DNA from 3 places in the Pseudoalteromonas sp. SCSIO 43095 genome. Region 3 is predicted to be linked to each of the others. Evidence: predicted binding sites of a transcription regulator. Region 3 holds the regulator's gene; each other region holds the start of a gene.
What was found. The regulator FliA, encoded in region 3, starts transcription of late flagellar genes. The targets are predictions, from matches to a motif close to CTAAAGNTNNNNNNNNNNNNGCCGATA.
Positions count from the first base shown of each region.

Region 1: pomA (flagellar motor protein PomA) is a predicted target of FliA. The motif match lies at 3,455-3,481, and genes of this name have one in related genera.
Region 2: LOC50_RS05060 (VC2046/SO_2500 family protein) is a predicted target of FliA. The motif match lies at 2,058-2,084, and genes of this name have one in related genera.

Region 1 is NZ_CP087995.1:2,162,824-2,169,141, forward strand. Features, by position in the region: gene LOC50_RS10210 (DNA topoisomerase III) at 1-1,003, opposite strand, end outside; gene LOC50_RS10215 (hypothetical protein) at 1,075-1,563, opposite strand; gene LOC50_RS10220 (flagellar motor protein MotB) at 1,711-2,631, opposite strand; gene pomA (flagellar motor protein PomA) at 2,634-3,401, opposite strand; gene xseB (exodeoxyribonuclease VII small subunit) at 3,705-3,947, shown strand; gene ispA ((2E,6E)-farnesyl diphosphate synthase) at 3,950-4,837, shown strand; gene dxs (1-deoxy-D-xylulose-5-phosphate synthase) at 4,953-6,318, shown strand, end outside.
Region 2 is NZ_CP087995.1:1,041,108-1,047,425, reverse strand. Features, by position in the region: gene LOC50_RS05075 (SulA-like leucine-rich domain-containing protein) at 1-339, shown strand, start outside; gene LOC50_RS05070 (YchJ family protein) at 379-855, shown strand; gene LOC50_RS05065 (DUF6172 family protein) at 923-1,225, opposite strand; gene LOC50_RS05060 (VC2046/SO_2500 family protein) at 1,496-2,023, opposite strand; tRNA gene LOC50_RS05055 (tRNA-Tyr) at 2,136-2,220, shown strand; tRNA gene LOC50_RS05050 (tRNA-Tyr) at 2,270-2,354, shown strand; gene LOC50_RS05045 (M48 family metallopeptidase) at 2,375-3,067, opposite strand; gene LOC50_RS05040 (PAS domain S-box protein) at 3,313-6,318, shown strand, end outside.
Region 3 is NZ_CP087995.1:683,298-689,615, reverse strand. Features, by position in the region: gene LOC50_RS03215 (chemotaxis protein CheA) at 1-962, opposite strand, end outside; gene LOC50_RS03210 (protein phosphatase CheZ) at 977-1,744, opposite strand; gene cheY (chemotaxis response regulator CheY) at 1,761-2,144, opposite strand; gene LOC50_RS03200 (RNA polymerase sigma factor FliA) at 2,185-2,895, opposite strand; gene LOC50_RS03195 (MinD/ParA family ATP-binding protein) at 2,922-3,782, opposite strand; gene flhF (flagellar biosynthesis GTPase FlhF) at 3,775-5,265, opposite strand; gene flhA (flagellar biosynthesis protein FlhA) at 5,287-6,318, opposite strand, start outside.

The sequences.
Region 1 (6,318 bases), 1.5 Mb from region 3:
AACGGTTATCTGAGCGTGGGTAGGTAATTAATTTATGACGTTCATATAAAACTTGGCAAATATCGAGTACTTTTTGTGCTGGCATCCCAAAAGCTTTAGCAGCATCTATTTGTAAAGCAGATAAGTTATAAGGAAGAGGCGCGGTTTGTTTTTTTTGCTTTTGCTCAAGCGCTGTTACATTTGCGGGCTGATTAGCAATGCGTGAAGTCACATTTTCGGCTAAGGCTTTATTAAGTACTCTGCCCTCTTCATCTTGATATGGTTCGCACGCTTTACTCGGTATCCACTTAGCAGTAAATGATTGCTGCTCAGGTGTAACAAGATGAGCAAGTACTTCATAAAATGGTTTGGATACAAAATTTGCGATTTCATTATCACGATTTACAACTAAACCTAAAATAGGTGTTTGTACTCGCCCAACCGACAACACATTACCAAAGCCCGCTTTTTGCCCAGCTAGCGTATAAGCTCGCGTTAAATTCATACCAAACAACCAATCAGCACGAGACCGTGCTAAAGCAGATACACTTAAAGAGATAAAATCACGGTTAGCACGCATACTATTTATTGACTTTTTAACTGCCGTTAAGTTTAAGTCACTGACCAATAAACGCTGAATATTTTGTTTTTTTGCTTGGCTGATTTTTGCTTGTTCTATAACTTCATCAACTAATAACTGGCCTTCACGGTCAGGATCGCCAGCATGTACAAGTGTTGTTGCTTTTTTGATTAGCTTTTTTAAAATAGTGAGTTGTTTACGAGTTTTAGGCTTTGCTTTAAGTTGCCAATGCTCAGGCACAATAGGTAAATGTTCAAACTGCCACTTTTTAAAACGCTCATCATAATCATCGGGTTCTGCTTGCTCAAGCAAATGACCTATGCACCAAGATACGCAATCACCATTTGCCACTTCAATATAGCCATCATGCTTTTTATGCGGTTTAGGAAGTGCGTCTGCAATAGCGCGACCCAAAGAGGGTTTTTCAGCAATATAAAGTTTCATAACATAGCTCTAACACTGTTCATATAAACAGTAGTCTAGCACATCATTTTAAACGAGGGGTATTTTTGTCGTTATAAGCTTAAAGCTTTATTTCGCTTATTAACAAAAATATATAAAAGCGGTAGATAACATATAACAACAGTAGCGATATTTATTAAGGGCATAAATGTTTGATACATAACAGTACTATACGATAAATCCCAAAGATGGCGATCTACTAAACGAAACAATTGCAGAATAGGGGCAGCAATAACCACAAGTTGGCCAAGTACACATTGCCACAAATGCACTTTATCTTTAAGACCCCAATAAGCAATAAGGGCCATCCAAGTAATATCTGTTAATGCCCATACAAGGTAACGGTATATATAAATACCATCATCAAACGCCATTAAACTTGAGTAGGTCACAGTGCCAAATAAGAAAAAAGCGGCGGTAATAACAACGAACCTAAGAGCTAAATAATCTTTGAGGATAAAGAATATAAAAATAGCCGGACTCAAAATAAGAACCCAGCTTTTACTTAATATACTTACAAAATACAAAAACCATTCAGGCAAACTAAATAACCTTACTTAACTTTTGTATCTTCATCAGTTCCATCGCCGTTACCAGGCATACTACAATACTTAGTCAACATATTCGCCCCATTACATTTGTTAATAATGTTGCACTCTACGCTAAAAAAGGTACATAGCCAAATCATTCTATCTTACATCAATTGGCGCTGACTCTTTTGCCTTACCTTGTAAAATAGATATTTCTACACGGCGATTGCGTCTGCGATCTTCGCGGGAATCATTAGGTACTAAAGGTCGTGTTTCTGCACGCCCTACCACCATCATTCTGGTTTTATCAAAACCTGGAACTTTTTGTAATTCACTCGCTACCGCAACTGCGCGTTTAGAGGATAAATCCCAGTTATTAATGTAAAGCTCGTTGGATACCTGAAAATCATCCGTATGACCAGACACTGTAATTTCACCGGGTACATCTTTAAGTAATCGGCCAATATCTTGAATGATAGGTTTAAATTGTGGTTGTAAAAATGCACTCCCCGATGGAAACGAGCCATTTTCTCTAATACGAATTATGATTTGCTGCCCTAAAGATTCAAGCTCAATAGCCCCATCAATAATTTGTTTTTCAAGCTGTTGCGCAATTTTTTTAACTAAGTCATTTATTTGCTCTTGATCAGCAGCAGACACTGCCGTAGCTGCAGCAACTTCCTCTGAGGTACTGCTTGATTCACCACCTCGCTTTTCACCACGTTGTTCTTGACGTCCACCTGCGGAGCTTTCATCTCCCGCCTGAAACTCAAGCATTTGTTGAGTCATTTCAACCGTTTGTTGCTGAATGGTTTCTATAGGAGTTGGCTCAGGTTTACCCGGCGTAAACTCCATAGCAATAACAGATGTCCCTTTTGGAATGTCTTTTACCTCTATTTTATTTTGTACACCAAAAGCAAACTTCATTGAGCCCGCAATTTGTTTAAATTTAAGTACATCCATTTCAGAAAATGCGAGTAAAAGTACAAAAAAGCACATTAATAGCGACATTAAATCGGCAAATGTCCCCATCCATGCAGGTAACCCTGGAGGAGGGCATTTGCACTCTTCATCTGACATAATTATTCCTCAGTATTGACTGTGCGTTTTGATTCAGCTAGATAATTTTTCAAAATCCCTTCAATTACTTTAGGATTTTGGCCATCTTGGATGCCTAATACCGCATCTAAAATTAAGCGCTGATTCATGGCCTCTTCGTCTTTACGCAGTTCAAGTTTTACCTGAATAGGAATGGCGACAACATTCGCCAAAAATGCCCCATACAACGTTGTTAACAAGGCTACCGCCATTGCAGGTCCGATTGCTTTTGGATCATCCATGTTCGAGAGCATAGCCACTAAGCCTATCAACGTACCGATCATCCCCATTGCGGGAGCAATATCACCTAGCGACTTAAATAAGCTTGCGCCCATTTCATGACGAGTCGTCGTCAGGGAAATATCTTTTTGTAATGTTGCACGCACTACATCCGCATCATGCCCATCCACGAGCATATCAACGCCTTTGCGCATGAATGGATTTGGAATTTCAGCTTCTTCTAAGGCTAAAAACCCGCCTTTTCGGGCAGAATCTGCTAGCTCAACCGCCTTTTCAATTAACGCTTCAGGGGGTTCAATTTTAAACATAAACGCTTTTGCACATACTTTACCAATGCCAAGAAATTGCGACATGGTAAAATTAGATAAAACGATAAAAAGGGAACCACCAAATACGATAACCACAGAAGGGGTATTGTAAAACATAGCGACTTCACCGCTACTACTCATAAACATGGACATGACAATTAAGCCAATTGCGCCAAGGATCCCAATAATGGTTGCTAAATCCACATTCCCTCCAAAGGTTTTATATTTTTTCTTCGCAAGCGTTGTTATTAATTGTTTATCGGCAAGATACTGAAATACTTAAGTGATTTTTATGATAAACGGTAAAATTACGATTAGTCCTATTTTAGATCAACATAGGTAATCAACCTAATTAATCAAAATTAATAATTTTAAAAAATAACGTTGAAACGCAATAAAACCCAATCAACAGCATTTATCTATCAAAAAACAATATCATTCTTTGACCTAGTTTAGCATTCCCCCTAAAATTGGCGTCTAAATTTATTATGTAAGTTGAAAATAAAGATGGCGACTAAAAAACCTGAAAATTTAAGTTTCGAACAAGCACTAGAAGAGCTAACAACAATTGTCAGTGAAATGGAACAAGGTGATTTATCGCTTGAACAGTCTTTAAAGCAATTTGAGCGAGGTATTGCACTTGCGAGCGCATCTTCAGGCAAACTTCAACAAGCTGAGCAAAAGGTGTCGATATTAATGGGTAATGACGAAAAAGCACCGCTTACTCAGTTTGATAACGATTTGGAATAATTGTGAGCATAAAAGAACAAATAAAGCTCGCTCAAGATGATGTAGTCAATACACTCAACATTTATTTCGAACAACCACTTGAAAGCGACAACACCATAAAAGAAGCCACACATTACAGTCTAATGAATGGCGGGAAGAGATTACGCCCTTTTTTGGTTTATACCACAGGCAAAATGCTCGGTGCTGAAAAACGTGATTTAGATGTGCTGGCAGCAGCCATTGAATGCATTCATAGTTATTCATTAGTGCATGACGATTTACCTGCGATGGATGATGACGACTTACGCCGTGGTCGCCCTACTTGCCATATTGTATACGGTGAAGCACAAGCGATTTTAGCTGGAGATGCACTGCAAACTTTAGCATTTGAACTTATTGCCAAGCATAAATTTAAATGCTCGACTGAAGCACAATTAAAAATGATCGCAGCATTAGCGCATGCTTCGGGGTTACAAGGTATGGTTGCCGGACAAGGCCGTGATATTGCAGCAACCGATAAGGTTATTACTGTTGATGAGTTAGAACGTATTCATAAACTTAAAACCGGTGCGCTAATAAATTGTGCGATTACTCTTGGTGCACTGTGTGCTCCTAATACGAGCCAACAAACTTTAGATAACTTATCAACTTTTGGATACGCTATAGGGCTTGCATTTCAGGTTCATGACGATATTTTAGATGTTGAGGGCGATACGCTTACTTTAGGCAAGCCACAAGGGTCAGATATTGCAGCGAATAAAGCGACATACCCCGCTTTATTAGGTATGCTAGGCGCTAAGCAAAAAGCACAAAATTTAATACAACAAGCCCATGAGGCATTAGCTAACATTGACGCAGACACAACAGATTTAGCGGCATTGGCAAACTATTTAATTGAACGTGACCATTAAACATGGCTAAACCGTATTAAATCTTAGAACAAAATTATTACTGAATATTAAGTCGCCTTTTAAACCTCGTTTGTTTTGAGGAGGGTTAATATTAGCGAAGGATATATAAAAAACCATGACACTTGATAGCAGCAAGTATCCATTACTTGATTTGGTGAACGAACCAGCCCACTTGCGAGAGTTAGCACAAGATAAGCTTCCTGCATTTAGCCATGAATTGCGTGACTATTTAGTCAATTCGGTATCGCAAAGTAGCGGTCATTTAGCGTCTGGTTTAGGAACCGTAGAACTTACCGTTGCATTACATTATGTATACAACACACCCGATGACCGTTTGGTCTGGGATGTGGGCCATCAAGCTTATCCGCATAAAATACTGACTGGCCGCCGTGACCAAATGCATACCATTCGCCAAAAAGACGGATTGCACCCTTTCCCTTTTAGAGATGAAAGTGAATACGATACCTTTAGTGTTGGCCATTCAAGTACCTCAATTTCTGCGGCGCTGGGTATGTCCATTGCTGCGCAAAAAGAAGGCAAAGGGCGTAAAACAGTCGCGGTAATCGGCGATGGCGCAATTACTGCGGGTATGGCCTTTGAAGCAATGAACCACCTTGGCGATGTTAAATCAGACATGCTGATCATTTTGAACGATAACGAAATGTCGATATCTGAAAACGTCGGTGCGTTAACCAATCATTTTGCGCGTATTTTATCAGGTAGCTTTTATACCAACATCCGTGAAGGCAGTAAAAAGCTGCTCTCTGGTGTACCGCCGGTAAAAGAGCTTGCCAGCCGTATGGAAGAACATATTAAAGGGATGATGATCCCGGGTACTTTTTTTGAAGAATTAGGTCTAAATTACATTGGCCCAATTGATGGACATGATGTGAATATGTTGGTTGATACGCTGCGCAATATGCGTAACTTAAAAGGCCCACAGCTTTTACATATAAAAACCCAAAAAGGCAAAGGTTATAAGCCTGCCGAAGCCGATCCGATTGGTTATCATGGCGTACCAAAATTTGATCCTGCAACATCAAGCTTACCAAAATCTAAGCCAGGTGCGGCGACTTTCTCAAATGTGTTTGGTGATTGGCTTTGTGACATGGCCGAGCAAGACAGTAAACTCATGGCAATCACACCAGCTATGCGTGAAGGTTCAGGTATGGTACGTTTTTCTAAAGTGTATCCAGAACAATACTTTGACGTAGCGATAGCAGAACAACACGCCGTTACTCTTGCTGCAGGTTTTGCCTGTGAGGGCTTAAAGCCCGTTGTGGCTATCTATTCTAGCTTTTTACAACGCGCGTACGATCAACTAATTCACGACGTTGCACTGCAAAACCTACCGGTATTATTTGCTATAGACCGCGCCGGTATTGTAGGAGCCGATGGTGAAACCCATCAAGGCGCCTACGACTTAAGCTTTATGCGCTGTATACCTAACATGGTCATTATGGCCCCAAGTGATACTAACG
Region 2 (6,318 bases), 360 kb from region 3:
GCAACGTTTGAGTTATTAAAAGTATTACACCAATACAACAGCCTAAACGCATGGACACTGTTAATAGCACCAGATAACGTACCGAGCAAAGCGCTACTTGATTCATGCTCAATTGATACCAGTAAATTACTGGTTATTCGTCAAAAACATTTAGTTAATTTAGAGTATGTTTTAAATTCTGCACTTCACAATGGAAATTTTGCTGCGGTGATCACCTGGACTGACATAATAAATAACCAACAACTGTCGCAGTTATCATTAAACTTGAGCCATACGCGCACTAAGTTGTATTGCTTTAGCAAAAAAAGCGCTCATTCTGAGATTTCACTTACGCAATAAGCTTGATAAACTAGCGTTTTAATACACAGTACATTTATCATGACTTCTAACGCCCTATTATGTTTTTGTGGCAGTCAGCAACCTTATGCTGATTGCTGCGAGCCTTTTCATTTAAAAACCAAACAGCCACACACACCAGAGCAACTTATGCGTGCACGCTACAGTGCTTATGCTGTTAAAAACGCGGTTTTTGTTCGTGAAAGTTATGCAAAAGAAAAACAAGCTGAAAACTCAATTTCAGAAATTAAAGATTTTGCAAATAGTTGCCGTTTTATAAACTTAACCATATTAGACTCTGGTTATAATGATGAAACAGGGTTTGTTACATTTAAAGCTCACTACTTTTATCAAAATTTATATTGCGAGTTGGCAGAAAATTCAAGGTTTATTAAAGAAGATGGACAATGGCGATACCTTGATGGTGAGATTACACCGGTTGCCGATATTAAAGTAAAACGCAATGATACGTGCCCTTGCGGCAGTAATAAAAAGTATAAAAAGTGTCATAGTGTATAAATAACAGCTACAAAAAATGGGCCACAAGGCCCATTTTCAAAAACTACACTAAACGCAAATTAGCGTTTTACTCGCCATCATCTTCATCGAAATCTTGACGCTGTGCAGGTCTTGCTAAAATCTCTAAGTAAAAAGAAGTTAAACCTTGCTTTTCAATTTCACTGATGTGATTGTTAATTTCAGCAACGTGAACCACTTGGGCTTCTTCAACCGTGTTACCAAACTTACAATCAAATGCCCAGTAGTCGGCATCAACAGGTAAAGTTTTATTACGTTCTCTTTTCAAATATTTTTTCACTTCATGCTTTGCAGCATCAACCATACGAGGGTATTTGATTTTCTCATGATTCAGCGTGAATGTTTTCTTCATTACGTTCCTAATTACCTTGGTTTAATGATAATGGCATTTAATGTCATACCATTTGCGCCATTATAGCAATTGCATTTAAATTTTGGATGCTTTTTTTATATTAAATCAGTTATTAAAATAAAGCATCTATAAAATCAATAGTTACTTTCTACTATAAACTCAGTTTATTACAATCAAATGGCATCTATAAAATCAATAGTTACTTTCTACTATAAACTCAGTTTATTACAATCAAATGGCATGTATAAAGCAGCAATTGAACACATATAGTTAGGCACTAAACAAATGTAATGGCTGGTGGATAGCTTCATTTTGTAAATCATCATAAAATGCCACCGCATCCATTTGAGGGTTTGATAGCTCGGTGTTGGTATTTTGAATTCGTCGACGGACTGCTAGTTCACAGTTATCAATGACAGTCAGTGGAATGTGGTTTTTATCATCACGAATATTAAATGGCTCAGGCTTTAAGCACTGAGTTAACTTTATATCACTCATCCCTACAGCGCTTCCCATTTTTGCTAAAAGCTCTGTGTTATTTTTACCAATTAACATATTAAAGGTATCTGGCGCTAATGGCTGCTTTGGACCTGCGCCAAATTGTTTACGCAAAGCATCTTCATCAGCTTGATAATGCTTAGTGTCACTTTTGGGTAGGTGGAATTCACTAAAATCGAGTGCATCGTGAGAGAGCATTGCTAATAAAAGTGCAAACTCGCCTCGGCGGTTTTCGTGCACACTTTCGTTAAGCCTCGTTTTTAACTGGCTCTCCGTGATTAACAAATCACCAATCTGCATAGACTTTAGCCTATTTAACTAATTAATAAGTATTTATCGGCTAAATTTGAATTTTCTTTAGCTTTTTTCTTTACTTAAATAAGAAGTTTGCTATTATCTGCCGCGTTGCATTGGAGGGGTTCCCGAGCGGCCAAAGGGATCAGACTGTAAATCTGACGGCTCAGCCTTCGCTGGTTCGAATCCAGCTCCCTCCACCACTTTTCTTAGGCTAAGTTAAGTGGGGCCAAATGCAATAACAGTTAGTGTGGAGGGGTTCCCGAGCGGCCAAAGGGATCAGACTGTAAATCTGACGGCTCAGCCTTCGCTGGTTCGAATCCAGCTCCCTCCACCACTTCTCTACCTTATTTCTTTTTATTCAAATACCCACTGTAAACTCATACCATGATTGTTTAACCAGTTACTTGCTTGTTTATAATCTGAATAAAATAATCCCACAAGTTGCCAAAATTGAGCGCTGTGATTTAAATATTTTAAATGTGCTAATTCATGAACAATCACATAGTCAATGACCCATGTCGGTGCACTTGCCAAGTGTAAGTTGAAGGTTAGTTCACGCCTGCGATTACAACTACCCCAGCGACGTTTATACAATTGAATACGAATATTACTCGGTAGCTTTTCACCCATCAGCTGACAATAATCGTTAACTCGCATTTCAATATAACTTTCTAATTTCTCATGCAAAAACTGTTCTAGCAAACTTTGATACATTTGCGTTTGATGCTTTACACGTGAAGAAATACTCAGTAACAGCGTTTGGCTTTCATTGTGCTGCTGCCATTGAGTGCGTGCTGCGTTTTCAAATTGCACATTAACAGCTTCATTAAATAATTTAATACTCTGGGTTTTGAGTGGAAACTGTCGTGTATCGGCTTGAATTTGTTGCTTATGTAACTGAGCATCAATCCAGTCCTGTTTACTTAACAGCCATTCATTAATTTGTGTTTTCGTTACAAAATGGGGCGCATATACCGTAAGCTCACGTTGTGCAACTTTGATAGCCACTGTTTTTCTTCGCTTACTACGCTTTAAAGTGTAATCCAACAATGAATGCTGCCTATTTATAATTAACCACTGGGTTTTATTTTACCTTGTACCATAACGGCTAATCTATAAATAATCCCCACTAAATGCCATTTTAATAACAATGCATTTAGTGCTACTCAATAAATAGTATGGTTTAGAGCTTAAAACACTTACGTTACTTTTGTTATTTATAACTCAATACCTTGTGATTATTATTGTATTTTATATTAGACTGAATTTAAGAGTTATTATGTGAATGATTGATGTTAGCTAATTTTTTTATAAACGAACCAGATCCAAGCCTAATTATTAATGGTGTATACGACCCAAGTTTAGTGACACTATCTATACTCACCGCAATTTTTGCAGCTTATTTTTCTTTGCACGTTCTCGATTTAGCAAATAATACACATTTTAAATCTTATCGAAAGTTAGCCAATATAACCGCAGCCTTAGTCCTTGCCGGCGGGATCTGGAGCATGCACTTTATTGCAATGCTCGCATTTTCTTTGTGCACTACAATTGAATACGACCCCACACTCACTTTTGTATCGTTTATACCGGCTTTACTGGCATGTACCATTGCTTTTTCTTGTTTGAAAACATATAGCTCTCGCCCTCGTATTATCAATTTAATTCTAAGCTCTCTTTTATTTGGCGCGGGTGTTGGCACCATGCATTATAGCGGTATGGCCGCGATGCAATTAAGTCCTTTACTTCGTTATGATCTAATATGGTTTGGCGCTTCAATTGTTGTTGCAGTGCTGCTGTCTTTTATAAGTCTTTATGCACGTTTTCATTTACCAGCACACTTTAAAAAATTAACGCCTATGCATAATCGTATTATTTGTGCCCTTATTCTTGGCCTTGCCGTGGCTGGTATGCATTTTATGGGCATGGCCGCTACGCGATTTATTGCAACAAGCCCGATAATTAACGAGCAAACAAACCAATCACATCTAACCTTTATTGCTATTAGTGTGTCGTTCGCCACGCTTTTATTAACAGCGGTGGTTGTGATCATCAATGGCATGATCCGTTACAGAATGCTGTTGGGGAAAAAATCAGCTGAAGAGTCTCGCCTTGATGCTATTTTATCAACTGCCATTGACGGCATCGTTACTATCAATATTAAAGGCACTATTTTGAGCTTTAATAAAGCCGCAGAAACAATTTTTGGCTGGCAAGATAATGAGGTCATTGGCCAGAATGTAAAAATATTAATGGCTGATGATATTGCGAATCAACACGATGCTTTTTTAAAAAATACAACAAACCATGAGGTAAAACGTGTTATTGGTGTTAATCGCGATGTGTGGGCAAAACATAAAAATGGTCATCAATTTCCAATTCGCTTGGGGATTGGTGAAGTAAAGCAATTACAAACTGAAACATTGTTTGTGGGCTTTATTACCGATTTAACTGAACAAAGAGCGTTACAACAAAGCTTAATTGAAAAAGAGCGACAATACCGTACCTTGATGAACAATATGCCCGGTGTGGTATTTCGCTGCTTGTTAGATGAACACTGGAGTATGTTGTTTATCAGCCCTAGCGTCTATGAACTAACGGGTTATCGCGCTGAAGAATTTACTGAGCAGCGTATTACCTTTGCCGAGCTTATTGTTAAAGAAGATGAAGCAGCGATTTCTTTAGCGATTGATCAAGCAGTTGCATCGACCAGTCAATACTCAATTGAGTACCGCATTCGCCATCGCAACGGCAATATTATTTGGGTACTCGATCAAGCAAGCATTATCACTAACTCTAAAGATGATACACGCTGGATTGATGGCGTTTTAATTGATATAACCAAGCGCTATGAATATGAGCAAAGCTTAAAGCAAGCTAAATACGAGGCTGAAGCAGCCGTGCAAGCTAAACAGTCTTTTATGGCAAATATGAGCCATGAGATACGTACCCCTATGAATGCAATTATTGGCTTTAGTGATATTTTAATGGATAGTCCGCTTAATAAAGAACAACAAAAACAAATTATTACCGTTAATAACGCTGCGCGTTCTTTATTGCATTTACTCAACGATATCCTTGACTCAGCAAAGCTAGAGAAAGGTAAACTCGAAATTCAAAAAGTACATTTTAACTTGCAAGAATTGCTTGATAATATTGTGTCGACATTTTGGCTTGATGCAAAACGCAAAGACTTACAGCTCATTTTAAAAATAGCTGACAATGTAAATCCATTTTATTTTGGTGATGATACGCGTTTACGCCAAGTGCTAACCAATTTAATCGGCAATGCGATAAAGTTTACTGAGCAAGGCCATGTTACTGTTTCGGTTACTCATAAACCCAATCAACCCATTTTATTTGAAGTACAAGACAGCGGTATAGGTATCGAAAAAGGTCGCCTTGAGGCTATTTTTAAACCCTTTGAGCAAGCAGATGCCACCACAACACGCCGATTTGGTGGCACAGGGCTTGGCACAACAATTAGTAAGCAGCTGGTTGAATTAATGGGTGGCAAAATATACGCACAAAGTACCCTTGGTCAAGGTAGCTGCTTTTCCTTTACTGTTGGGCTTGAGCCAGGCGAAAAAAGTCAGGTGCAAGCCATTAGTAAAAATGCATTTAGCTTACCCCCATTAAAAATCTTAGTGGTGGATGATATTGAACAAAATATCGAACTACTCACAATTATGCTTTCCCAAGCAGGCCATCAGGTAAGTAAAGCAAATAATGGTTTTGAGGCCATTGACATGTTTAATCAGCATCGCTTTGATATTATCTTAATGGATATTCATATGCCTAAATGTGATGGGATCAGTGCCACAGCATCAATTCGCTCTTTAGAGCAGCAAAAACAACTAAAGCACACGCCAATAATTGCCTTAACGGCCAGTGTGCTGCAGCAAGATAAGCTAACAGCCAAACAAGCGGGTATGAATGGTTTTACAACGAAACCCGTTGACATAAACCAACTCAACCAAGAAATAGCGCGGGTGCTTGGGCTTACTATCAGCCAGTTAGTAACTAACGATCCAATAGATTCAAAACTTCGTATAGATTTTAATAAAGGCGAAAAAATGTGGGGCAGCAAAGAGAAACATCTCAAAGAGGTTGTACTCTTTTTAGCTCAGCATCAAAATAGTATGCAAACCTTGGCGGCCACTAAGCTAAACGATAAACATCATGCTCATATTTTGCATAATTTAAAAGGTCTTGCCGGTAATTTAGCGCTCAATAATTTATCTTACTTAGTTGCTCAAGCTGAAAAGCAACGTGATATAGCCAGTTATACCCAGTGC
Region 3 (6,318 bases):
GGTGTCGCAGCAGGCGCAGGTTTATTCTCGACTACAGGTTCTGGTTTACTTACAGGAGCCGGTGTTTCTATCGATTTAGGTGCACCTTTACCATGAAGCTCATCAAGTAACGCTTCAAACTCGTCGTCACTTATTTCATTATCGCCCGAGCTTTGCTCGTTACTTGGTGGAGCCACAGGAGCTGATGGTGTTTGTTGTGGTGTACTTGAGGTTGCTTGGCTCACTTCGCCAAAGCTGCCTACACCATGAAGTTCATCAAGTAGGCTTTCGAATTCATCGTCAGTTATATCACCACTGACATCATTGTCACTTGATGATGATTGTTTTTCTTGTGGGGCTTGCCCTTTTCCATGAAGTTCATCAAGTAGGCTTTCGAATTCGTCTTCGGTTATTTCATCAACCTGAGACTCAGTACTGCTGCTATCTGGGCCGCTAAATAATTCATCAAAAGCAAACGGGTCTTCTTTAGCATCGTTGCTCGGTTGCTCTGCAACTGGTTCAGGCTCTACCGATAGAGTTTCCACAGAAGCTATATCTTCAACCACAGAATCGCCGGCAAGCTCTTCTGCTGTCGGTGGCTGCCCAAGTTTGTGAAGTACAGCAAGTAATTCTGGATCCGCAGGCTCTGGCTGGTCACGATTTTTAATCGTGGCAAACATTTCATTAATGGTGTCCAGTGCTTGTAAAATCACATCCATTAATTCAGAGTTAACTGTTCTTACACCTTGGCGCAGTAAATCAAACACATTTTCAGCACCATGACATGCATCAACAAGCTCTGTCATAGCCAAAAAGCCAGCGCCACCCTTTACAGTGTGGAAACCGCGAAATATTGCGTTTAGTAGCTCAGTATCATCTGGATTGTTTTCCAGTTCTACTAACTGTTCAGATAAAAGCTCAAGGATTTCTCCGGCCTCTACTAAAAAGTCTTGTAAAATATCTTCATCGACTTCAAAGCTCATGCAGTACTCCCCTATTAGAAGCCCAAACTTGATAATAGATCATCAACTTCATCTTGATCAGATACAACATCATTACGCGATTCTTTATCAATAATAGGCCCTTCGGGACCTGCTAGTGTTTGTGCAACAATGGGATCTTCTATTTTTTCTGGTTGTTCAGTGGGTTCAATCTCACCACCTTGCGCTGCAAATGCAGTTAAAAGGTGAATTAAACTTTCTTCAACTTCACGGACAAGTTCAATAACACGGCGAATAACCTGACCGGTTAAATCTTGATAGTCTTGAGCCATCAGCACATTAGTCATCAGCATTTGTAACTCATCGGTTTTGTGATGAGAACTGCTCATAAACTTATCAATACTATGGCAAAGTGATTTAAACTCACCAAGCTCTATTTCGCGGTTCATTAAACGATCCCACGTTGGCTTGATATCAGCTATTTCGTCAGCGATTTCTTGTGCTAATGGTAAGCTTGCTTCAACCGCATCCATTGTCTTATTGGCTGCGTTTTCTGTCATTTCCATGACATAGTTAAGGCGTTTTTTTGCGTCAGGGATGGCATCAGTGGTAATGTCTGTTAAACGCGTGTCTAACTCGAAACTTTTTAAAGCTTCGTGCAGTTGACGAGTCAACTTTCCCACCTCAGCAAATAAATGTGATTGCTCTTGTGAAGCTGTTTCTAAAATTAACTGATTCGCTTTATCTTGCTCACCATTTTCTAAAAAAACAACTAACTGGCGAGCTTGTTCTAAAGTAATCTGAGGCGCAGCAGGTGCTGACATAAGCCTCTCCCTCTCATTAACCTAAGCGTTCGAACACTTTTTCTAATTTAGTTTTCAATGTACTTGCAGTAAATGGTTTAACAATATAACCATTAACACCTGCTTGGGCCGCAGCAATTATTTGTTCTTTTTTAGCTTCTGCTGTAACCATTAAAACAGGAATATGCTTTAATTTTTCATCCGCTCGAATTGCCCTTAAAAGATCAATACCTTGCATGCCTGGCATATTCCAATCTGTTACAACAAAATCAAACGCTTGATTTTGCAACATAGGCAAAGCAGTTGACCCGTCATCTGCTTCTTGAACATTGGTAAAACCTAAATCGCGCAACAGATTTTTAATAATACGTCTCATTGTTGAGAAATCATCAACAACAAGAATTTTAATGTTTTTATCCAAAACATCCTCCAGTGAGGCCTGAACCTTTATTTACTTACTTCTAGTTTATCCAGTCATTGATTTTTGCTTTAAGCTTAATCATCGCCTGACCATGTATCTGACTTACACGCGATTCACTTACATCGAGTATATGCCCAATTTCTTTTAAATTCATCTCATCGTTATAGTACAAAGAAAGCACCATTGCATCTTTCTCCGGTAACGACTTTATTGCACTGAGTAAAGACTCATTAAACCGTTCATTTTTAACATTATTAAACGGTTTGTCTAGTGCTAAATCTTGGCCATGGGGTGTAATCACATCGTCATCTATACCAAGGTCTTCAATGCCTAACACTTTGCTTACATTTACATCGTTTAAAATATGATGATACTCATTTAGCGAAATTTCAAGTTTTTCAGCAACTTCACTATCTTTAGGTTCACGGTTTAAACTGTTCTCAAGCGCAACAATAGTCTCTGCAACCAAACGGCTTTTTCTGTGAACTGAACGTGGAACCCAATCGCCTCGGCGCATTTCGTCTATCATCGCACCACGAATACGAATACCGGCGAAGGTTTCAAAGCTTGCACCTTTGCTTGCATCAAAGTTTTTTGAAGCTTCAATTAAACCAATCATACCCGATTGAATTAAATCATCTAGCTGCACACTGGCCGGTAAACGAGCAATTAAATGGCACGCCACTTTTTTGACTAATGAGGCATGCTTTTCAACAATCATATTTAAATTCTGTGTTGACTGATATCCCATAACTCTATTCACCGGTATTGTCATTGTTAGTTACTAACTAGTTTCTCAATGAAAAACTCTAAATGACCCGAGGCTTGGCTAGGTGTTGGCCACTTAGCAATTTTTGTAGCCAGTGTTTTAAAAGCAATTGCAGCAGGCGACCCAGGAAAAATCTCAACAATTACTTTTTGGCGGCGCGTTGATTTGCGCATATTTTCATCATATGGAACCGTTGCAACCAACTCCATTGATATATCTAAAAATCGGTCGGTAACCTTTGAAAGTTTTGCAAACAATTCCTGCCCTTCGCGTAGACTGCGCACCATATTGGCAACAATTTTAAATTTATAAACGCCGTGCTCACGGCTAAGTACTTTAATTAAAGCATAGGCATCGGTAATTGATGTAGGCTCATCACATACCACCACAAGCACATCTTGCGCTGCGCGAGAAAAACTCAGCACCATATCGGAAATACCCGCAGCGGTATCAACAATTAAAATATCAAAGTCGGTGTTAAGTTCACTAAATGCACGAATAAGTCCAGCGTGCTCTGAGGGTGATAACTCAACCATACTTTGCGAACCCGATGTTGCAGGCACTATTTTTATGCCTGCGGGACCTTCGACTAAAATATCATCAAGTTCACATTCGCCCGATAAAACATGAGATAAATTACGCTCAACGCGCAGTCCAAGCATCACATCACAATTCGCTAATCCTAAATCAGCATCTAGTACAAGCACACGTTTGCCTTGTTGGCCTAACGCGATTGCCGTATTAAGGGATACGTTCGTTTTACCCACTCCACCTTTGCCGCCGGTGACAGCGATAACTTTTACGCCGTTATTATTATTCTTGCTCATTTTGCGAAGGCCGCTTGCTTGATCTAAAACTGTGTTAATCATACATCTCTACTGTGCTCGACGCCACTGATTGGTGTCGTGATTGTTGTGCTTTTATTCTTTTTAAATACAATTGCTCAGCTTTTTTTACTAGTTTTTCGGCATTTGCCACTCTAATATCTTCTGGTACTCGCTGACCGTTAGTAAGATACCCTATTGGGAGACGATTTTGAATCGCAATACTAATAATCTCACCTAAACTCAATGACTCATCAAGTTTAGTAAAAATACATCCACTTAGCTGTACTTTTTTAAAGTGCCTTACTGTTTCTTGCAATACATTAATTTGCGCCGTCGCACTTAATACTAAATAACTACGTATATCAACACGCTGATTACGCATCAAGGTGTTTAACTGCTCGGTTAAGCGTAAATCACGTTGACTCATTCCCGCTGTATCAATTAAAACTAGACGTTTATTTCGTAAATGATATAAAACTTCTGCTAATTCATTTGCATCTTTAACTTGTTTAACGCCACAACCTATAATACGACCATACGTTGCTAGCTGCTCATAAGCACCAATACGGTAGGTATCGGTAGTAATAAGCGCTACTTTATCGGCACCGTATTTTTGTGCACCCAATGCTGCCAGTTTTGCAACTGTGGTGGTTTTACCCACGCCAGTAGGTCCGACTAACGCAAAAACACCGCCTTGGCGAAGTATTTCGTTGTTCGTGGTTTGCATTTGATCTTCAACCATGTTCAATAAAGCTTTCCAGCCTTGTTGGCGAGACACGTCGTCTGGTACAAAACATGCCATTTGCTCAGCAACATTTTTCTCTATCCCCATACCGACTAAGCGGTCAATCATACATGCACGGGTCGGATCGCGACGTGCCATATCTTGCTGCATTAAACCTGATACTTGGTGCTCTAATAGTTGACGAATTGCGTTCATTTCTTCACGCATTGTGCTGATGTCACTGGATTCTTTATGCATTGTTTGCTGATCCGGTGCGCTAGGTGAATCTAAATCGTCAAAGCCACTGTCTAAGTCGTCAAAACCTAAGCTATCGGCTTGGGTGCGAGGACGCACTGGCGCGCTTTGTTCACGTTCAAACATATTTTTAGGTCGTGATTGCACAAGCTCTTGTTCTTGATAGTGGCCAGATGTGTCAATACCAGAGTGTGAAAACATTGAAGCAAGCTCTGCTGAACGAGGACGTGGAGACTGACGCTCTAGTAAGGCTTGTAAGCTATCTGCAACCTTTGCTTGTGGCTTAGGTTGAGCGCGTTGCGGTTCTGGTTTAACAAAATTATGTGAACTTTGCTCAGTATGTGCAAATGAAGCGCTTGCAGCAGGTTGACTTTGAGGCTGCTCTGGCGGTTTTGTCGCTGCTTTGTCGTAATCAACTGCAGCAACAATTTCAACGCCATTAGCTAGTTTTTTATTTGACATAATAACCGCATCAACACCCAACTCTTCTTTGACTTCTTTTAGTGCAGTGCGCATGTCTTTAGCAAAAAAACGTTTAATTTTCATAATTCAAACCCCTTTAAAATCTTATTGTTGGCCTACAGAGCTGACAATCTTGATCTGTCTTTCATCTGGTATCTCTTGATAAGACATCACCCGCAATCCTGGAATGGTGTATTTAACAAATCGAGATAACACAGTGCGTAACATTCCTGACGTTAGCAATATTGAAGGTTCACCGGCCATTTCTTGATTTTGATGCGCTTCATTCAATGATGTTTGAAGTCTATCAGCAAGCCCTGGTTCTATTCCGGCACCTTCATCACCTGCATTTTGAAGTGACTGATGCAACATCTGTTCCAACTCAGGCGCCAAGGTTATGACAGGGATTTCAGAAGACATACCAACAGCATCTTGAACGATTAATCTACGCAACGATATTCTCACTGCAGCCGTTAATACATCAGGGTCTTGGCTACGAGGGCCATACTCAACAAGGGTTTGAACAATTGAGCGCATATCTCGTATTGCTACCCCTTCATTTAATAAATTTTGTAGTACTTTAACGATGGTGGTTAGTGGTAATACCTCAGGTACTAGCCCTTCAACTAAGCGAGGGTGACTTTTACCTAACATATCTAATAAGTTTTGTACTTCTTCATGTCCGAGTAATAATGCGGCGCTATTAGTGAGTAACTGACTAATATGAGTGGCCACAACGGTTGCTGAATCAACTACGGTGTAACCTAAAGACTGTGCTTCATCTTTTTGAGCAGGTTTTATCCAAACTGCATCTAAACCAAACGCAGGATCTTTAGTTTCAATGCCTTTGATCGGGCCAAATACTTGGCCAGGGTTAATTGCTAGTTCATCGCCGTGTTTAAGCTCCCCCTCACCACTTGATACACCCATCATGGTGATGCGATACGCATTTGGATCAAGTTCAAGGTTGTCGCGAATATGTACAGGCGGTACTAAAAAACCCAGCTCTTGAGATAGTTTTTTACGCACTCCTTTAATACGGTTTAACAGCTCACCACCTTGTGATTGGTCAACCAAAGGAATTAATCGATAACCTACTTCTAAGCCAATAACATCAACTTGCTGTACATCATCCCA